Regions from separate parts of the Streptomyces sp. NPDC031418 genome, predicted to be linked through region 3. Evidence: riboswitches for the same ligand, from Rfam matches in the RefSeq annotation. Region 3 holds a riboswitch; each other region holds the start of a gene.
What was found. Region 3 has a riboswitch for S-adenosylmethionine ahead of thrC (threonine synthase). Riboswitches for the same ligand answer to the same signal wherever they lie in the genome.

Region 1 (6,156 bases), on a different contig from region 3:
ACCAGGTCACCGAAGATGTGCAGGGGTTCACCGGCCCGCCCGGCGGCCTCCTGCTCGGCCCGGATCTCGGCGACGATCGCCCGGGCGTGCGCGGTGTCCTGCGGGGTGACATAGCCGACGTCGGCCTGGCGGGCCACCAGCCGGTAGGGAAGGGTCCGGTGGGCGAGGGCGGTGACCAGGGGCTGGCCCTGGGGCGGCCGCGGGGTGATGGAGGGCCCCTTGACGCTGAAGTGCTTGCCCTGGAAGTCGATGTAGTGCAGCTTGTCGCGGTCGATGAAGCGTCCGGTGGCGGCGTCCCGGATCTCCGCGTCGTCCTCCCAGCTGTCCCAGAGCCGGCGCACGACCTCGACGTAGTCCGCGGCCTCGTCGAAGAGTTCGGTGAGGCGTTCCTGCCCGGCCGGGCTGTCCAGTTCGCTCAGCTCGATCGGCGGGAAGGTACGGCGGCCGAAGTGGTCGAACTCGTGCGGCCGGGCGGAGACCTGGACGCGCAGGCCCGCGCGGCCGGTGCTCACGTAGTCGAGGGTGGCGATCGCCTTGGAGATGTGGAACGGCTCGGTGTGGGTGGCGATCACGGTCGGCACCAGGCCGATGTGCCGGGTCAGGGGTGCGATCCGGGCGGCGGTCAGTACGGCGTCCAGCCGGCCGCGGACCTGGTCGGTGCGGCCGTCGAGTTCGCGGTAGTGGGAGGACTGCAGGCCGAGGCCGTCCTCGAAGGTGACGAAGTCGAGCAGTCCGCGCTCGGCCTCGGCGACGAGGTCCGCCCAGTGTCCGGCGGTGAACAGGTCGCGGGGGCGGGCGACTTGCTCGCGCCAGGAGGCGGGGTGCCAGCCGGTTCCGTCGAGGGCGACGGCAAGGCGCAGAGGAGAAACGGGAGTTGAGGACACGAGAGTGCCTTCCTGGAGGTCCGTACGAGATCGCCGGCCCGCGGAGGTCTGGGCGCACGGCGGCTGGGGAAACGGGGTCAGGAGCTACAGAGGGAGCCGGCCACGCGCTGGAGGTCGATGTGGGGCCGGGAGTGCAGGAAGACGGCACGCAGTACACGTGTCATGTCCCGCACCTCCGTCGACGTGGGCCGCGCACTCACCCTCGACAAGGACAACGCCACGGCTATGCCGTTTCTTCCGGCGCGGCGGCCCCGATGTGCCGGACGAGCGAGAAGACCGTGCGGCTGCGCAGGGTGAAGCCGATCGACTCGTACAGCCGGATCGCGTTCGCGTTGGTGGCCGCGGCGTGCAGGAAGGGCTGTTCCCCGCGCTCCTTGATGCCTGCGGCGACGGCACGGACCAGACGGGTGGCCAGCCCCCGGCCCCGGTGGTCGGGGTCGGTGCACACGGCGCTGATCTCCGTCCAGCCGGGCGGGCGCAGCCGCTCGCCGGCCAGGGCGATCAGCCGGCCGCGGTGGCGGATGCCGAGGTAGGTGCCCATCTCGACGGTACGGCGCCGGTAGGGGCCGGGTTCGGTGCGGGCGACCAGGTCGAGGATCTGGGGTACGTCGTCGGGGCCGAGGCGTACGGCCTCGGGGTCGGGCTCGGCGCGCAGGGAGGTGTCCACGAGCTGGACGCCCTGTCCGAGGCTGACGACCTCCCAGCCGTCCGGCGCCTCGGTGACACCTCGTACCGCGGCGGTGCCGCCGGGGCCGACGAGGCGGGCCAGGTCGGCCCAGGCGCGCGGGTCGTCCTCGTCGGAGAGGGCGTGGAAGGGGGACACGTCCTGGTGGTAGCGGGCGGCGTGGCCGATGCGTTCGGCGAAGTGGGCGTGGGGTCCGGTGAGGGCGCCCCAGGCGGGGTTGTCCAGGACGTGCGAGGACGTGGCGTCGACGGTGGTGACGGACATGGCGTGGCGGTCTCCGGGGTACGGCTCGGGGTGTCCGGCGTGCCGGGGACCCCACCGCGAGGTGGGTGGTGGGGTCCCCGGTGCGCGGTGGTCAGGAGTTGTCGAGCGGGAGTCCGGGCGGGTTGACCTGGGACGTGGCGACGGCCTCGTTGGAGAGGTTGTAGGCCTTGAGCCACTCGGCGTACTGACCGTTCTTGATCAGGTGGTTGATGGCGTCGGCGAGCGGCTTGGCCAGGCCGCTGTCCTTCTTGGCGGTGGCCGCGATCAGGCCCTGGAGGCTCGCTCCGGCGCCCGAGTAGGTGCCCGCGGTGCGGGTGGCGTTGGGCGTGTTCGCGGTCTGCCTGTTGTGGTAGGCGATGCCGGGGTTGGGGCCGAAGTACGCATCGATCTTGCCGCCGGACAGGGCCAGGTAGACGCTGTTGCTGTCCTGGAAGTACTTGACGGTGAGCTTCTTGCCCTCCTTGGCGAGCTTCGCCTTCCACTCCAGGAGGATCTTCTCCTGGTTGGTCCCCGCGCTCACGGAGACGGTCTTGCCGGCGAGGTTCTCGTAGGTGCCGCCGAAGTTCCAGGTGCTCTTCTTCGGCACGGTGAAGGCGAGGTTGTCCTGCCGGTAGGAGGCGAACTCGTACTTCTTCTTGCGTTCTTCGGTGTCGGTGACGTTGGAGAAGGCCACGTCGACCTTGCCGCTGTCGATGCCGACGAAGAGGTTCTCCCACGTGGAGTTCTTCACCTCGGGCTTGAGGCCGAGGACCGCGGCGACCAGGCGGCCGAAGTCGGGCTCCGCGCCGGTGAGGGTCTTCTGGTCGCTGCCCACGTAGGCGAGCGGCGGGAAGCCGGCGGGCAGGGCGCCGATGCCGATCTCCAGCTTGCCGCTCTTCCTGAGGGCGGCGGGCAGTTCGGCGCTGATGGACTTGACCTCGGAGACCTTGATGGTGGTCTGCTGGGCGGCGCCGTTGGAGGCCTGGCCGATGACGACCTCGCCGGACCGGGCGGCGGTGTCGGTGGTGGCCGCGTCGCTGTTGCCACCGCAGGCGGCGAGCCCGGTGGCCAGGGAGGCGACGGCGGTCGCCGCGGTGATGCCGCGTATCAGGCTGCGTCGGGTGACGTGGGTGCGCATGGCCGTTCCTTGTCGCTCAGGGGCGGTGATGAGGGTGGTGGCGTGGGGGGAGGTCGTGGGGGCGGCGGGTCACAGGACCTTGCTGAGGAAGTCCCTGGTCCGCTCGTGCCGTGGTGTGTCGAGGACCTCGGAGGGCGGCCCCTGCTCGACGATCTTGCCGCCGTCGATGAAGACGACCCGGTCGGCGATCTCGCGGGCGAAGCCGATCTCGTGGGTGACGATGACGAGGGTGGTGCCGCTGGAGGCCAGGTCCCGGATGACGGCGAGGACTTCGCCGACCAGTTCGGGGTCCAGGGCGGAGGTGGGCTCGTCGAAGAGGATGACGCCGGGGCGCAGCGCCAGGGCGCGGGCGATGGCGACGCGCTGCTGCTGGCCGCCGGAGAGCTGGCGCGGGTAGGCGCCGGTCTTGTCGGCGAGGCCGACCCGGCCGAGGAGGTCGCGGGCCAGTTCCTGGGCTTCGGCCCTGCCGAGCCGGCCGGTGGCGACGGGGGCCGCGGCCACGTTGTCCAGGACGGTCAGGTGCGGGAAGAGGTTGAAGTTCTGGAAGACGAACCCGATCCGTCCGCGCTGGGTGAGGATGGCCCGCTCGCTCAGCTCCTTGAGCCGGTTGCCCTGCCGCTTCACGCCGATCAGCTCGCCGTTGATGCTGACGTGGCCGATCTCGGGCTTCTCCAGGTGGTTGATGACCCGCAGCAGGGTGGACTTGCCGGAGCCGGAGGGGCCGAGGATCACGGTGACCTCCCCCGGACGGACCGTCAGGTCGACGCCGTCCAGGACGCGGTGGGTGCCGTACCACTTGTGCACGTCGTGGACCTCGACGGTGGCGGCTTCGACGTCCGCCAGGGTGTCGGCGGTCTTGGCGGTCATACGGCGGCCTCCCGGCGTATGCGGGCCCGCAGCTCGGTGAGACCGGTGCGGAGCTTCTGGAGGGGCGTGGGCGGCAGGCTGCGGGTGGCGCCGCGGGCGTAGTACCGCTCGACGTAGAACTGGATGACGGAGACGACGCTGGTCAGGATCAGGTACCAGGCGGTGACGACCAGCAGCAGCGGCACGATGTCGCCGGGGTAGGTGGAGCCCATGGTCTGCGCGGAGCCGAACAGGTCCAGCAGGGAGACGTAGAAGACCAGCGAGGTGCCCTTGATCAGGCCGATGAGCTGGTTGACGTAGTTGGGGACGATGGAGCGCAGCGCCTGCGGAAGGACGACTCTGCGGAACTGGTAGCCCTTGGGCAGGCCGAGGGCGGCGGCCGCCTCGTGCTGGCCCTGGTCGACGGAGAGGATGCCGCCGCGCACCACCTCGGCCGCGTAGGCGGCCTCGTTGAGGCTGAGGCCGACGACGGCGACGACCATGTCGGTGGCGAGCTTCGACTCGTCGAAGGAGAAGAAGGCCGGCCCGAAGGGGATGCCGACGCTCAACGTCTTGTACAGAGCGCTGAAGTTGTAGAGGAAGATCAGGACCACGATGAGCGGGATGGAGCGGAACGCCCAGACGTAGGTCCAGCTGACCGCGCGCAGCACCGGGCTCTTCGACAGCCGGGCCAGGGCGAGCAGGACACCGCCGACAAGGCCCAGCACGGCGCTGTAGGCGGTGACTTCGAGGGTGATGAGCAGGCCGTCGAGGATGGTCGGCCGCAGGAACCAGTAGCTCCAGCGGTCCCACTGGTAGAAGGGGTTGGTCACCAGCCCGTGTGCGAACTGGGCCACCAGGACCAGGACGACCGCGGTGGCGATCCAGCGTCCCGGCCGGCGCAACGGCAGTACGCGCTGGGCGGTGAGGGCCTTGGGCGGTTCGGTGGCGGTAGGCGCCTCGGGCAACGTGACGGTGGCGCCAGGGGGTTCGCTCATGGTGGGCTCCGGCTGGGTGGGAACACCCCGGCACCACGCCGGTGTGCGGGGACGCACGGGTCGGCGGGAGACCGGGAGTGGGAAGGGCGACGGCACACCGCGCGGGCGGTGTCGGTCAGGGAGTGCGGGGGCTGGGGGGAGGCGTCAGCCCCGACACCGGGCACGGCCCGGTGCGGTACACAGTGCGCTGTTGACGCGGAGCAGATCGACGGCGCGGTCGGCGACGAGCAGACTCGTGTACGTCCGTACGCAGCCCGGGGAACGGCGTGCGGCCGTTCTGGGAGCTGCGTACATGGCGTCACCGTCACTGTTCCGGCCCTGTGGGCCTCGCGCTTACCGATGTGTCATCGGCCGGGTCGTCACCTGGGGCACCCCACCGCGGTGCGAGGGTTGCCGGTCAGCCAGCCAGGGCTTGTCGCTGACACTCGTGACCGTTCTGGGCCGTAGTTAAGACAATGGCCCGAACGTATGTCAACGCCGTTCCACCAGGTGGAACGGCTAACGGGCCGAGTGTGCCGCCCAGTCGAGGATCTGGACGGCCGATCCGGCGGCCTCCAGCCCGCGGCACCGGGCGTGGTGGCGGCGGTCGATCCCGTCGAGGTCGAGATGGGCACCGAAGGCCGGGTGGGCGGTCACACGGCGGGCGTAGGACCACAGCGCCGGGTGGCCGGCGATGCGCTGGACCGCGGCGGCGTCGAGATGGTGCCGGTGCACGGTGTCGAGCCGGACCAGGGCGACCCACAACTCGACGTCGGCGGCGGTGACTTCGTCGCGGATCAGGTAGGGGCGGCCGACCAGCCAGCGGTCCAGGGCGCCGAGTGTCTCCAGCAGTGTGGCCAGTGCCATGTCACGTTCCGCCGCGTCCGCTCCCACGGCTCCGGCCCGCTGCGCCGCCCCCTCGATTCCCTGCCTGCACATCTGCTCCACGGCCTCGATCTCCGACTCCGCGCCGCACGGGTAGAGCGAGGGGGCGCAGGTGTCGAAGCGGTGGGCGAGGTCGCGCATGATGTCCCGGTCGTGGGTGCTGACGATCCGCCCGGACCAGCCGTCACTGAGCACCGGCGCCGCGGCCGGACCGGAGTAGCGGTGCGCGCTCGCCTCGTACAGCGGACGCAGGGCCGAGTAGCCGCCCTCGGGACAGTCGGGGACGGCGGGCAGGAAGGTGACCGGACAGATGTCGTCCAGGCCGAGCAGGGTGTGGGTGACGGCGATGCGCAGGCCGTCGGGACACGCGGTCGACAGATGGAGCCGGTAGCGGCCTGGCACCGGGTAGTGGCCGCTGCGTGCGTCCCTGCCGATACGGCCGAGGAAGGCGGGCGCGGGGCGGACGGAAACGTGGGCGGCGGGCGTGGTGACGGTCAT
Region 2 (6,156 bases), on a different contig from region 3:
TGCACGGGAGCTGGGTGCATCTGCTCGGCAACATGCTCTTCCTCTTCGTCTTCGGCGCGATGACCGAGGAGCGGATGGGCCGGGTGGAGTACACGCTCTTCTACGTCGGCTGCGGCTACCTGGCCCTGCTCGGTTACGCGGCCGCCAACGCGGCCTCGGAGCAGTCGCTGGTGGGTGCCTCCGGGGCGATCTCGGCGGTCCTCGGCGCCTTCCTCTACCTGTTCCCGCGGGCGCGCGTGACCAGTCTTCTGCCGTTCCTCCTCTTCCTGCCGGTACGGTTCCCGGCCTGGGTCGTGCTGCCGTTCTGGGCGGCGCTCCAGTGGCTCTCGGCGGGGCGGGCCGGACAGGGCCCGGGGGTGGCGTATCTGGCGCACCTGGTGGGCTTCGGGCTGGGCTTCGGCTACGCGTGGGTGCGCTACGGCCGTACGGATAGAGTGAAAGCCGCCCCTGCCCAGGCGCCCGAGGGAGAGAAGCAGCCGTGATCACCGCGATCGTCCTGATCAAGACCAGCGTGGACCGGATCCCCGAGATCGCGGAGCAGATCGCTTCGCTGGACTCGGTGAGCGAGGTGTTCTCCGTGACGGGGACGTACGACCTGATCGCGATGGTCAGGGTGCGGGAGCACGAGGACCTCGCCGAGGTGATCCCGGGCCGGATCAGCAAGATCCCCGGCGTGGAGGGCACGGACACGCATGTGGCGTTCCGTACCTACTCCCAGCACGACCTGGAGGCGGCGTTCGCGATCGGCCTCGACTCCTGACCGTCCGGACACCGCCTCATCGGGAGGTACGGCCCCTCACACCGCCGGCACGCAGCGGCCGTCCTCCGTGCGGTACGTCCACTTGGCACCGTCCCTGACCAGTTCCCGGACCGCGCTCACAAAACGGTCGACGTGCTCGTCGGGGGTGCCCGCGCCGAAGCTGACGCGCACGGCGTTGAGGGACTTCTCGCCCGGGGCCGCCTCCGGCGCACCGCACTCGCCCTGGGTCTGCGGGTCGCTGCCCAGCAGCGTGCGGACCAGGGGGTGGGCGCAGAACAGGCCGTCGCGGACGCCGATGCCGTACTCCGCGGAGAGGGCGGCGGCGAAGTGGGAGCTGTTCCAGCCGTCGACCACGAAGGAGATCACCCCGACGCGCGGGGCGTCGTCGCCGAACAGGGAGAGGACCCGCACCTCGGGGATCTCGGCGAGCCCCTCGCGCACCCGGCGGATCAGGTGCTGCTCCCGGGCGACCAGGGTGTCCCAGCCGGCCTCGGTGAGCGCCTTGCAGGCCGACGCGATGGAGTAGGCGCCGATGACGTTCGGCGAGCCGGCCTCGTGCCGGGCCGCGCTCTCGTGCCACGCCACCTCCACTCCGCCGTCCGGGCGCCGGGTGACCGTGCGGCTGGCGCCGCCGCCCGCGAGGTACGGCTCGGCCGCGCGCAGCCAGTCCGCGCGGCCGGCCAGGACGCCGGAGCCGAACGGCGCGTACAGCTTGTGTCCGGAGAAGGCGATCCAGTCGACGTCGAGGTCGCGGACGTCCACCGGCTGGTGCGGGACGAGCTGGGCGGCGTCCACGACGATCCGGGCGCCGTGCGCGTGCGCGGCGGCGGCCAGCTCGCGCACCGGCCACAGCTCGCCGGTGACGTTGGAGGCGCCGGTCACACAGACCAGGGCCGGGCCGTGGGGCTCGCGGGCGGCGAGCGCCCGCTCCAGGGTCTCGACCGCCTGCCGCGGGGTGCGCGGGGCGTCGAGGTAGGTGACCCGGGTGTCCTGCCAGGGCAGCAGGGAGGCGTGGTGCTCGGTCTCGAAGACGAAGACCTGGCAGCCGGCGGGCAGCGCGCGGGCCAGCAGGTTCAGCGAGTCGGTGGTGGACCGGGTGAAGACCACCTGGTCGCCGGGGCGGCAGCCGAGGAAGTCGGAGACCGTGCGGCGGGCGTTCTCGAAGAGGTCGGTGGAGAGCTGGGAGAGGTAGCCGGCGCCGCGGTGGACGCTGCCGTAGTAGGGGGCGTAGGCGGCGACGTCGTCCCAGACGCGCTGGAGGGCGGGGGCGCTGGCCGCGTAGTCGAGGGCCGCGTAGGTGACCTCGCCGCCGGTGACCAGCGGAACGGTGACATCCCGCCCCAGAACCGGCAGAGGGGCACAAACGGACTGGTCGGCGGCAGCGGTGGAGACGGACATGGCGGAACTCCCGTGAGGCGTGTGGGATCACCGCGCGAGCAGAGGTCGCTCAAGCACGGAGAAAGGGGAAAAGGGTGCGCGGAGGCGGGGCTCGGCGGCCCTAACGCATTCGCTTGCTCACGGAAGACTCCTCGACGACCAGGACCCCTGGTCCACGCTTCGACTCAGCGTGCGAGGGGTCCGCGCTTGCCGTAGACCTCGCTGCCTACGACCTGGTCCTCACCCGGGGCACCCCGCCACGGACGGAGGGTTGCCGGACAGCCGGCCGGGGCCTTGTGGCTGTCGCTCATGACCTGGACAGGAACGTAACGGAGCTGATCGCCGCGCCGCAACTCCTGTCCGCATATCGGGACCTCGGCATGCCGGCGAGGCATGCCGAGGCCGTCGGTCGTGCCGTCAGCTCGACTCGGGCATGCCGGACTCCGGGTAGCCGCCGTAGCGCCGCTCGCGGTTGCGGAGGTCCTTCATCGCGGCGTCGAAGTCGGCCCGCGTGACATCCGGGAACAGCAGCGGGGAGAAGTACAGCTCGGCGTACGGGGACATCAGCGGGAAGAAGGACGACATGCGGACGGCGCCGCCGGTGCGTATGACGAAGTCGACCTGTTCCGGGACGTACGCGTTGCTGGCCAGGATCTCCTCGGTCATGACCGGGATCTTCCCGTTGAGCTTGTTGAAGATCCCGATGACCTCGCGGGAGAGGGACATTCCGAGGATGTAGTGGACCGTGAAGTCCGAGTCGGTGTCCGACGCCTTCCGCATGGTTTCGAGCGATTCGAGGTAGCGGTCCGGCACCAGGTCCAGGGAGCCGGAGTACGCGAAGTTGCAGCTGCCGTGGACGCGCTGGGCCAGGTCGTCGAACGCGTCGAGGAACGTCGTCACCGCGGCCTCGGGGCGGTTGAAGTTCTTCACCGAGGACGTCGTGATGTAGAGGGTCTTGATGCCCTCCTCCCGGGTCCAGCCGATGAACTCTTCGAGCTTGTCCGCCATCGCCTTGTAGCCCTCGTCGAGGGAGACACCGTTTTCGATGGACCAGCGGCGCATGCCGTCGGGCAGAAGCATCAAGTTGGTCACCGTGTTCTCCTTTTGCTGAATGCGCTGGCGCGAACAAGTGCGGGTGTGCGTCGACGGCACGTCCGAGGGGATGCCGACGAGGGAGGAGAGGGTGTCGCCAGAGTGCGCAGGCCTGTTCCGCACCCGTGCTGGGTGCGGTTACCGGTTCGGTCTGCGGATGTGACGGCCGTCGAGAAGGCCGGAATGGGCAGAGCAAGGGCCGGTGAGAATGTTCCGGCGCTTGAAGAGCGGTCGATGCCGCCCGGTGGTGAAGACACGCGCATCACGCGCGGAGTGACATGAAAACGGTGCGGAGCCGAGTCGGCTCAGGTATGGACCGGACGTAATCGACGGTCCGGCGGCGTCGGATTCCTATTCCATGGCTGGGTACAGCTGTCCCTCATCCATGCCCCCGTCATCCCTTCGTTGTCCCCGTTCAGATGCGTGCTCCGGACAAAGCGGAGGCACACACATCACCACGAGGGAATGCACTTGACGCTAGCATATCCACAGACCCGGCCAGGTGATCAAGATCTGACGCCAATTTCCCGCAGCGCGGGGCGACTTGTGCGGCCGCCCCGCCGGGCGGACGTCAGGCGTTGGTGGCCGCGACCCACCGCTCGAGAAGCCTGCCCGCAGCCCCGGAGTCGATCGACTCGGCCGCGCGGTCCATCCCGTCCCGCAGCTGCTCCGCCAGGGACCCCGGGCCCGGCTCCAGGGCGACCAGCGCGGCCGCGGAGTTCAGCAGCACGGCGTCCCGCACGGGACCCTTCTCGCCGTCCAGCAGCCGCCGCGCGACACCCGCGTTGTAGGTGGCGTCCGCCCCGCGCAGCGCCTCGACGGGCACCAGTTCCAGCCCCACGTCCCGCGGGTCGAAGGCCTCCTCGGTCACCTTGCCGTCGCGTACCACCCACACCCGCGAGGTGGCCGTGGTCGTCAGCTCGTCGAGCCCGTCGTCGCCGCGGAAGACCAGGGAGGAGTGGCCGCGGGCGGCGAACACGCCGGCCATGATCGGGGCCATCCGGGGGTCGGCGACACCGACGGCCTGCGCCTTGACCCGGGCCGGGTTGGCCAGCGGGCCGAGCGCGTTGAAGACGGTGCGGATCCCCAACTGGCCGCGCGCGGCGGCCACATGGCGCAGCGCCGGGTGGAACTTCACCGCGGCGCAGTACGTGATGCCGGCCTCCTCGGCGACCTCGGCCACCCGCTTCGGCGCCAGGTCCAGGTTGACGCCGAGCGCCTCCAGCACATCGGACGCGCCGGAGGCCGAGGAAGCGGCCCGGTTGCCGTGCTTGACGACCTTGGCGCCGGTACCGGCGATGACGATCGAGGACATCGTGGAGATGTTGACGGTCTTGGCGCCGTCCCCGCCCGTTCCGACGATGTCGACGGTGTTCCCGGAGACCTCGATGACGGTGGCGTGCCGGTACAGCGCGTCCACCAGCCCGGCGATCTCCTCCACCGTCTCGCCCTTGGCCCGCAGCGCCACCACGAACCCGGCGATCTGCGCGTCCGTGGCCTCGCCGCGCATGATCCGGTCCATCGCCCAGTACGTCGCACCGGCGTCCAGGTCACGCCCGGACAGCAGGGCGTTCAGCACCTCGGGCCAGGAACGGCCCGCCGCGGTGTCGCCTCCAGCGGGGGTCACAGCGCTCATACGGCCGCTCCTGAGTCGTCGGTTTCAGCCATCCACCACCGCGCGCGCGGGGGGGCTCCCAGCCTATCCAGCCGGGCGGGGCGCGGGGGCGCCGGTCTCACAGTGCGACCACTCAAAAGTAAGGAATCTTACGTTTGAACACCGGAACCAATGCATGTTGAACGAAGTCCAGGCCGCTTTCCCTGGCACACCCGGACATCGCGGATATCTTCCCCCCAGAGCGACCGTTACCTTACGGTTACCTAACTGAGATCTGGCCGTGACCGTGATGATCATAGAGTTGCCATCGCTTTTGCGCCACTTGCAAGCACGCTCGACATAAACGCCACTCCAAAGCGTCAACGGGGGACTCGAGGGGGGAACGTGCAGCGCATTCTCTTTTTTCTTTCCGCCACACCTCTCCTGGTTCTCCCGGTCAATGCATGACTAGCACTCCCACCGCGAAGATTGGGAATTTTTGTGGTATCGACTCGCGTTGTCGATGTAGTCAATTTCATGCCGGAAAAAGTGGTTCGAAACAGTGAGCTGCTTTCCGAGGACAGCGACCTGAGTGACCATGCGTTCTTCGCGGGCGTTCACGAACGACGTTTCGCGTGGCCCGAGTACACCTCCGCCCGGCTGGGTACCGCCGCTCTCGAGAAGCTGCTCGAGCGCAATGGCGTGGATCCGGCGACCGTGGATCTCATCATCTGCGCCTCCCAGCTGAACGACGCCTTCTCGCCCGGTGTGGGCACCGCCATTCAGCACGCGGTGGGCGCGACCTCGGCAGCGGTTCTCCAGGTGGACAACGGCTGCTGCTCCTGGGTCTCCTCGATCAACACGGCCAAGGCCTTCATCGACTCGGGCCAGTACCGCACGGTGGCCGTGGTCACGGTCACCAACTTCGTCTCCCGGCTGGAGGAATTCCAGCAGAGCCCGGAATCCCGGGTGCTCGGCGACGGGGCCTCCGCCACCTTGCTGACCGCCGGCGAGGAGCCCACGATTCTCTCCGTGCACGAGCAGTCCTTCGGTGAGAACTGGGGCGCGCTCAAGGTCGAGCCGAGTGCCGTCGACGGAATGGAAATTCCCTATTGGGCGCACGGTTCCGGCGCCCTGACGGTAAACTTCGACCAGAAGATGCTGGCGCGGCTCTACACCGTCACCATGGAGCAGCTCCCGCGGGCCGTCGAGACCGCCCTGGAGAAGGCCGGCGTACGGAACGAGGACATCGCCCGCCTCATCACCCACCAGCCGAACGAGAAGTACGTCGCGGAGTGGCGCAAGCGCTGCGGCTTCGACGACTCCCGTGCGC
Region 3 (6,156 bases):
TCGATGTCGAGCATGCGGACCAGCTGCCCGCCGGTCGCGTCCACCGACAGCCGCCGCCCGTCGTGGGACCGCCGTACCGCCTCGCGGTCCGCGTCGCTCAGCGCGGCGCACACCCACACCGCCTGCGCGCTCGGCCCGATCGCCGACAGCCCGGAGACCAGCCCGCCGCCGCCACGTCTGGCGTCCAGCGAGCCGTCCTCGCGCACCTGATAGGAAACGGGGCCGCGATTGGACGCGACCAGCACCTCAGCACCGTGCGTGGAAGACATACGCCTCAACCTAGCCCGGCCCGGAAACGCTCAAACGTACGGCCCGCCCGGTACGGCCGCCGTATACGACGGCCCCGGCCGTTCACGCCACCTTGCGCTCGGCGTACTCCGCGATCTCCACCATCGGCGGCCGCTCCTCGGTGTCCACCGAGTAGGTGCGCGGTTCGAAGCCGTCCGCGCCCCGCTCGAACTGGGTGAGCGAGGGGCGGACCAGATGGCCGCGGGCGAGGCGGAGCTGGGCGGTGCGGTAGATGGCCGCCGCCATCCGGCCGAGCGCCTGTCCGTCCTGGTGCCGGTGCTTGCGCACCCCCAGGTCCACCTGGGCCAGCGCGTCCAGCCCCACCAGGTGCAGCGAGTCCACCAGCATGCCCAGCTCCACGCCGTACCCGACGGGGAAGGGCAGCTGCTCCAGCAGTGAGCGGCGGGCGGCGTACTCGCCGCCCAGCGGCTGCACGAACCCGGCCAGCTGCGGCCAGTGCATGTTGAGCAGCGGGCGGGCCATCAGCTCGGTGACCCGGCCGCCCTGCCCGGTGGCACCGGCGAGCGGACGGTCGTACATGCCCTTGACGAGGTCCACGTCCGGCTCGGTGAGCAGCGGGCCGACCAGCCCGGTGACGAAGTCGGAGGAGAAGTCCCGCAGGTCCGCGTCGATGAAGCAGACGAGGTCCCCGTGGGTGACCAGGAGGGAGCGCCACAGCACCTCCCCCTTGCCGGGGACGGCCGGGATGCGGGGCAGGATCGCGTCGCGGTGCACGACCCGGGCGCCGGCGGCCGCCGCGACCCTGGAGGTGCCGTCGGTGGAGCCGGAGTCCACGACGACGATCTCGTCGACGAGCGGGACCTGTTCGACGAGGTCGTGCCGGATCACGGCGACGATCTCCCCGACCGTCGCCTCCTCGTTGAGCGCGGGCAGGACGACGCTGATCGTCTGGCCGGTGCGCTGTTTGGCGGCCAGTATCCGGTGGAGCGGGCGATCGGCCACGGACCAGGAGCGGGTGGCCAGCCAGCGCTCGACTTCTTCCAGCACGGTCTGCGGCTCCTCACTGTTCGTGATCACACGAGGTGCGCCGTGTGATCCATCTCGCGGTTCGGACGTCTATCTCAACTGTCCTGGCCTTCGGTTACAGTCTTGAACAACGCCGATGACCATCGCATGTCGGGGTGTCAAGCGGCGTTGACAATCGCATACAGCTCATCCAGAGGGGCAGAGGGAAACGGCCCGATGAAGCCCCGGCAACCCTCCAGTCGGTCTCGTTCTCCATATCGAGGCTCCCGGCTAGGGAAGGTGCCAAATCCGTCTCACGGCGAGATGCGCCGTGAGGAAGATGAGGAGAAAGGGCCTCGCCTCACATGGCTGCGCAGACAGTTGAAACCCCCCTTGACTCCGCCGTCGACCTCGGTCCGGCCTCGGCCCTGAGCTGTCGCGAGTGCGGTCACCGCGTTCCGCTCGGCCCGGTCTTCGCCTGCGAGGAGTGTTTCGGCCCGCTGGAGATCGCCTACGACTTCTCCGGCCACGACCCCGAGGAACTGCGCCGGACGATCGAGTCGGGCCCCGCGAACATCTGGCGGTACGCGCCGCTGCTGCCCGTCCCCGCCGACGTGGCCGACAAGCCGAACCTCAACCCCGGCTGGACCAAGCTCGTCAAGGCGGACAACCTCGCCGGTGAGCTGGGCGTGACCGGCGGTCTGTACGTGAAGGACGACTCCGGCAACCCGACGCACTCCTTCAAGGACCGGGTCGTCGCCCAGGCCCTGGAGGCGGCGCGCGCCTTCGGCTTCACCACCCTGTCCTGCTCCTCGACCGGCAACCTGGCCGGTGCCGTCGGCGCCGCCGCCGCCCGGGCCGGCTTCCGCTCGTGCGTGTTCATCCCGCACGACCTGGAGCAGGGCAAGGTCGTCATGGCCGCGGTCTACGGCGGCGAGCTGGTCGGCATCGAGGGCAACTACGACGATGTGAACCGCTTCTGCTCCGAGCTGATCGGCGACCCGGCCGGCGAGGGCTGGGGCTTCGTCAATGTCAACCTGCGCCCGTACTACGCCGAGGGCTCCAAGACGCTCGCGTACGAGATCTGCGAGCAGCTCGGCTGGCGGCTGCCCGACCAGATCGTGGTGCCGATCGCCTCCGGCTCCCAGCTCACCAAGATCGACAAGGGGCTCCAGGAGCTGATCAAGCTCGGCCTGGTGGAGGACCGGCCGTACAAGATCTTCGGCGCCCAGGCGGAGGGCTGCTCCCCGGTGTCGACCGCCTTCAAGGCCGGGCACGACGTCGTACGGCCGCAGAAGCCGAACACGATCGCCAAGTCCCTCGCCATCGGCAACCCGGCCGACGGGCCGTACGTCCTGGACATCGCCCGGCGCACCGGCGGTGCGGTGGAGGACGTCACGGACGAGGAGGTCGTGGACGCCATCAAGCTGCTGGCCCGCACGGAGGGCATCTTCGCGGAGACGGCGGGCGGGGTGACCGTCGGCGTCACCCGCAAGCTGCTCAAGCAGGGCCTGCTGGACCCGGCGAAGACCACGGTCGTGCTGAACACCGGCGACGGCCTGAAGACCCTGGACGCGGTGGCCGGCACCGGCCTGACCGCGACCATCCGCCCCACCCTGGACTCCTTCCGAGAGGCTGGCCTCGCATGAGCGTGACCGTTCGCATCCCCACCATCCTGCGCACCTACACCGGAGGTCAGGCCGAGGTGCCCGCCGAGGGGGCGACCCTCGCCGAGGTCATCGCGGACCTGGAGAAGAACCACACGGGCATCGCCGCCCGCGTCCTGGACGACCAGGGCAAGCTGCGCCGGTTCGTGAACGTGTACGTCAACGACGACGACGTCCGCTTCGAGCAGGGGCTGGAGACGGCCACCCCGGACGGCGCGGGCATCTCCATCATCCCGGCGGTCGCCGGCGGCTGAGCATTAACCCGGTAACCGACGGTAGCCGGGATTACCGAGCGTTTATCGAATGGCCCCTTCCGCGATAGAAGCGGAGGGGGCCATTCAGTGTGATTGAGCGCGATAGAGTTGGGGAACCGGGTTGCGGGCCTACGGGTCGCGGGCCCTGGAATGGTGCCGCCCGCACGACAAGAAGTAGCCAAAGTGTGCGTGTTTTATGCGGCTTTCGTTCCCTTTGTGGAGCCCGACTTGCCCTGAATTCTCCCTGATTCTTGGCACATTCCGGATCGGGTGCGTCCAGATTTCTCGTCCGATTGACCTGTTGCAGACGGCAGTTGGACAGATACATTCAGCCGCGGTCGACGCGTTCCGGCGCACGCCCCCGACCGATTTGGGGGGTGAGGTCTGACCCGGGTCCGCGAAGTGTGGATCTGTGCAAGGGCCAGTAATAGGGGAGTTAGGCATGGCTCAGGGCACCGTCAAGTGGTTCAACGCGGAGAAGGGGTACGGCTTCATCGCGGTCGACGGTGGTGCGGACGTCTTCGTCCACTACAGCGCGATTCAGATGGACGGCTACCGCACCCTGGAAGAGGGCCAGCGGGTCGAGTTCGAGATCTCGCAGGGCCAGAAGGGTCCGCAGGCCGACATGGTTCGCGTCACCGCCTGAACGTAAAGCAAGCGTTCTTCGCCGAAGGGCCCGCACCTCCCGGGGTGCGGGCCCTTCGGCGTGCCTGTGCCTGTGCCTGTGCCTGTGCCTGTGCCTGTGCCTGCGTCTGCGCTTGCGCGCGTGCCCGTGCCCCGGCGGCCGCATGCGCCCGTTCGCCCGGGGCGGAGACTCCCCGCCGGACCGTGGGAGGCGCTTGCACTCGACCATGCCGAGTGCTAATCATTGGCGTTAGCACTCTGAAGGTGAGAGTGACAAAGAAGGACCGGGTCGGTGAGGCCGCGGACCGGGTGGGGCAAGGAACCACTGGTCGGCTGGCCGTCCGTCGCGGGCGCGGGCGCGGTCCGAAGGAATCACCCCCAGTCCTGGAGGGACCACTTCACATGGCCAAGATCATCGCGTTCGACGAGGAGGCGCGGCGCGGCCTCGAGCGCGGCATGAACCAGCTCGCGGACGCCGTCAAGGTGACGCTCGGCCCCAAGGGTCGCAACGTCGTCCTCGAGAAGAAGTGGGGCGCCCCCACGATCACCAACGATGGTGTCTCCATCGCCAAGGAGATCGAGCTCGAGGACCCGTACGAGAAGATCGGCGCCGAGCTGGTCAAGGAAGTCGCCAAGAAGACGGACGACGTCGCCGGTGACGGTACGACCACCGCGACCGTTCTCGCCCAGGCCCTGGTCAAGGAAGGCCTGCGCAACGTCGCGGCCGGCGCCAACCCGATGGCTCTGAAGCGCGGTATCGAGAAGGCCGTCGAGGCCGTCTCCGCCGCCCTCCTGGAGCAGGCGAAGGACGTCGAGACCAAGGAGCAGATCGCCTCCACCGCGTCCATCTCCGCCGCCGACACCCAGATCGGCGAGCTGATCGCCGAGGCCATGGACAAGGTCGGCAAGGAAGGCGTCATCACCGTCGAGGAGAGCAACACCTTCGGTCTGGAGCTGGAGCTCACCGAGGGTATGCGCTTCGACAAGGGCTACATCTCCGCCTACTTCGCGACCGACATGGAGCGCATGGAGGCGGTGCTCGAGGACCCGTACATCCTCATCGCCAACTCCAAGATCTCCTCGGTCAAGGACCTGCTCCCGCTCCTGGAGAAGGTCATGCAGTCGGGCAAGCCGCTGCTGATCATCGCCGAGGACGTCGAGGGCGAGGCCCTGTCGACCCTGGTCGTCAACAAGATCCGCGGCACCTTCAAGTCCGTCGCCGTCAAGGCCCCGGGCTTCGGCGACCGCCGCAAGGCCATGCTCGGCGACATCGCCATCCTCACGGGCGGCGAGGTCATCTCCGAGGAGGTCGGCCTCAAGCTGGAGAACGCCACGCTGGACCTGCTGGGCAAGGCCCGCAAGGTCGTCATCACCAAGGACGAGACCACGATCGTCGACGGTGCCGGCGCCAGCGAGCAGGTCGCGGGCCGCGTGAACCAGATCCGCGCCGAGATCGAGAACAGCGACTCGGACTACGACCGCGAGAAGCTCCAGGAGCGCCTGGCCAAGCTCGCGGGCGGCGTGGCCGTCATCAAGGCCGGTGCCGCCACCGAGGTGGAGCTCAAGGAGCGCAAGCACCGCATCGAGGACGCCGTCCGCAACGCGAAGGCCGCCGTCGAGGAGGGCATCGTCGCCGGTGGTGGCGTGGCCCTGCTCCAGGCCTCCCAGGTCTTCGAGAAGCTGGAGCTCGAGGGTGACGAGGCGACCGGCGCCAACGCCGTGCGCATCGCGCTCGAGGCCCCGCTGAAGCAGATCGCCGTCAACGCCGGCCTCGAGGGCGGTGTCGTGGTGGAGAAGGTGCGCAACCTGACCCCGGGCCACGGCCTGAACGCCGCGACCGGTGAGTACGTCGACCTGGTCGCCGAGGGCATCATCGACCCGGCGAAGGTGACCCGTTCCGCGCTCCAGAACGCCGCCTCCATCGCCGCGCTGTTCCTCACCACCGAGGCCGTCATCGCCGACAAGCCGGAGAAGGCCGCTGCGCCGGCCGGCGGCGGCATGCCGGGCGGTGACATGGACTTCTGATCCCCCGCGGATCATCTGTCCTTCTCCGAGGGCGGTACCACCGGCTTCCCGGCCGGGGGTACCGCCCTCGGGCGTTCCCCCGGGCCGCCCCCGCTCAACAACCGGCCGCGGCCCGGAAGGTACGGCGGTACGCCTGCGGCGACACCCCGATCGCGGCGTGCAGATGCTGCCGCAGCGAGGCGGGCGTCCCGAACCCGGCCTTCCCGGCGATCTGCTCGACGGGCAGGTCGCTGGACTCCAGCAGTTCCCGCGCCCGCAGCACCCGCTGCTGGATCAGCCACCGCCCCGGGCTCATCCCCACCTCGTCCTGGAACCGGCGGGCGAACGTCCGC

Region 1: it holds a riboswitch for S-adenosylmethionine, as region 3 does, so the genes downstream of both, ACZ5CZ_RS32820 (amino acid ABC transporter permease) here and thrC (threonine synthase) in region 3, are expected to answer to the same signal.
Region 2: it holds a riboswitch for S-adenosylmethionine, as region 3 does, so the genes downstream of both, ACZ5CZ_RS27985 (aminotransferase class V-fold PLP-dependent enzyme) here and thrC (threonine synthase) in region 3, are expected to answer to the same signal.

Annotation. Positions count from the first base shown of each region.
Region 1 covers NZ_JBVIJC010000028.1:39,208-45,363, forward strand. The annotation lists gene ACZ5CZ_RS32795 (LLM class flavin-dependent oxidoreductase) at 1-884, opposite strand, end outside; gene ACZ5CZ_RS32800 (putative leader peptide) at 962-1,048, opposite strand; gene ACZ5CZ_RS32805 (GNAT family N-acetyltransferase) at 1,108-1,833, opposite strand; gene ACZ5CZ_RS32810 (ABC transporter substrate-binding protein) at 1,925-2,950, opposite strand; gene ACZ5CZ_RS32815 (amino acid ABC transporter ATP-binding protein) at 3,020-3,817, opposite strand; gene ACZ5CZ_RS32820 (amino acid ABC transporter permease) at 3,814-4,794, opposite strand; SAM riboswitch class IV at 5,119-5,227, opposite strand; gene ACZ5CZ_RS32825 (glutathione S-transferase C-terminal domain-containing protein) at 5,293-6,156, opposite strand.
Region 2 covers NZ_JBVIJC010000020.1:138,339-144,494, reverse strand. The annotation lists gene ACZ5CZ_RS27995 (rhomboid family intramembrane serine protease) at 1-482, shown strand, start outside; gene ACZ5CZ_RS27990 (Lrp/AsnC family transcriptional regulator) at 479-760, shown strand; gene ACZ5CZ_RS27985 (aminotransferase class V-fold PLP-dependent enzyme) at 797-2,158, opposite strand; SAM riboswitch class IV at 2,336-2,452, opposite strand; gene ACZ5CZ_RS27980 (undecaprenyl diphosphate synthase family protein) at 2,555-3,229, opposite strand; gene trpD (anthranilate phosphoribosyltransferase) at 3,801-4,865, opposite strand; gene ACZ5CZ_RS27970 (3-oxoacyl-ACP synthase III family protein) at 5,373-6,156, shown strand, end outside.
Region 3 covers NZ_JBVIJC010000018.1:138,703-144,858, forward strand. The annotation lists gene ACZ5CZ_RS26315 (alpha,alpha-trehalose-phosphate synthase (UDP-forming)) at 1-269, opposite strand, end outside; gene ACZ5CZ_RS26320 (glucosyl-3-phosphoglycerate synthase) at 352-1,296, opposite strand; SAM riboswitch class I at 1,459-1,601, shown strand; gene thrC (threonine synthase) at 1,620-2,903, shown strand; gene ACZ5CZ_RS26330 (MoaD/ThiS family protein) at 2,900-3,175, shown strand; gene ACZ5CZ_RS26335 (cold-shock protein) at 3,618-3,821, shown strand; gene groL (chaperonin GroEL) at 4,202-5,824, shown strand; gene ACZ5CZ_RS26345 (GlxA family transcriptional regulator) at 5,919-6,156, opposite strand, start outside.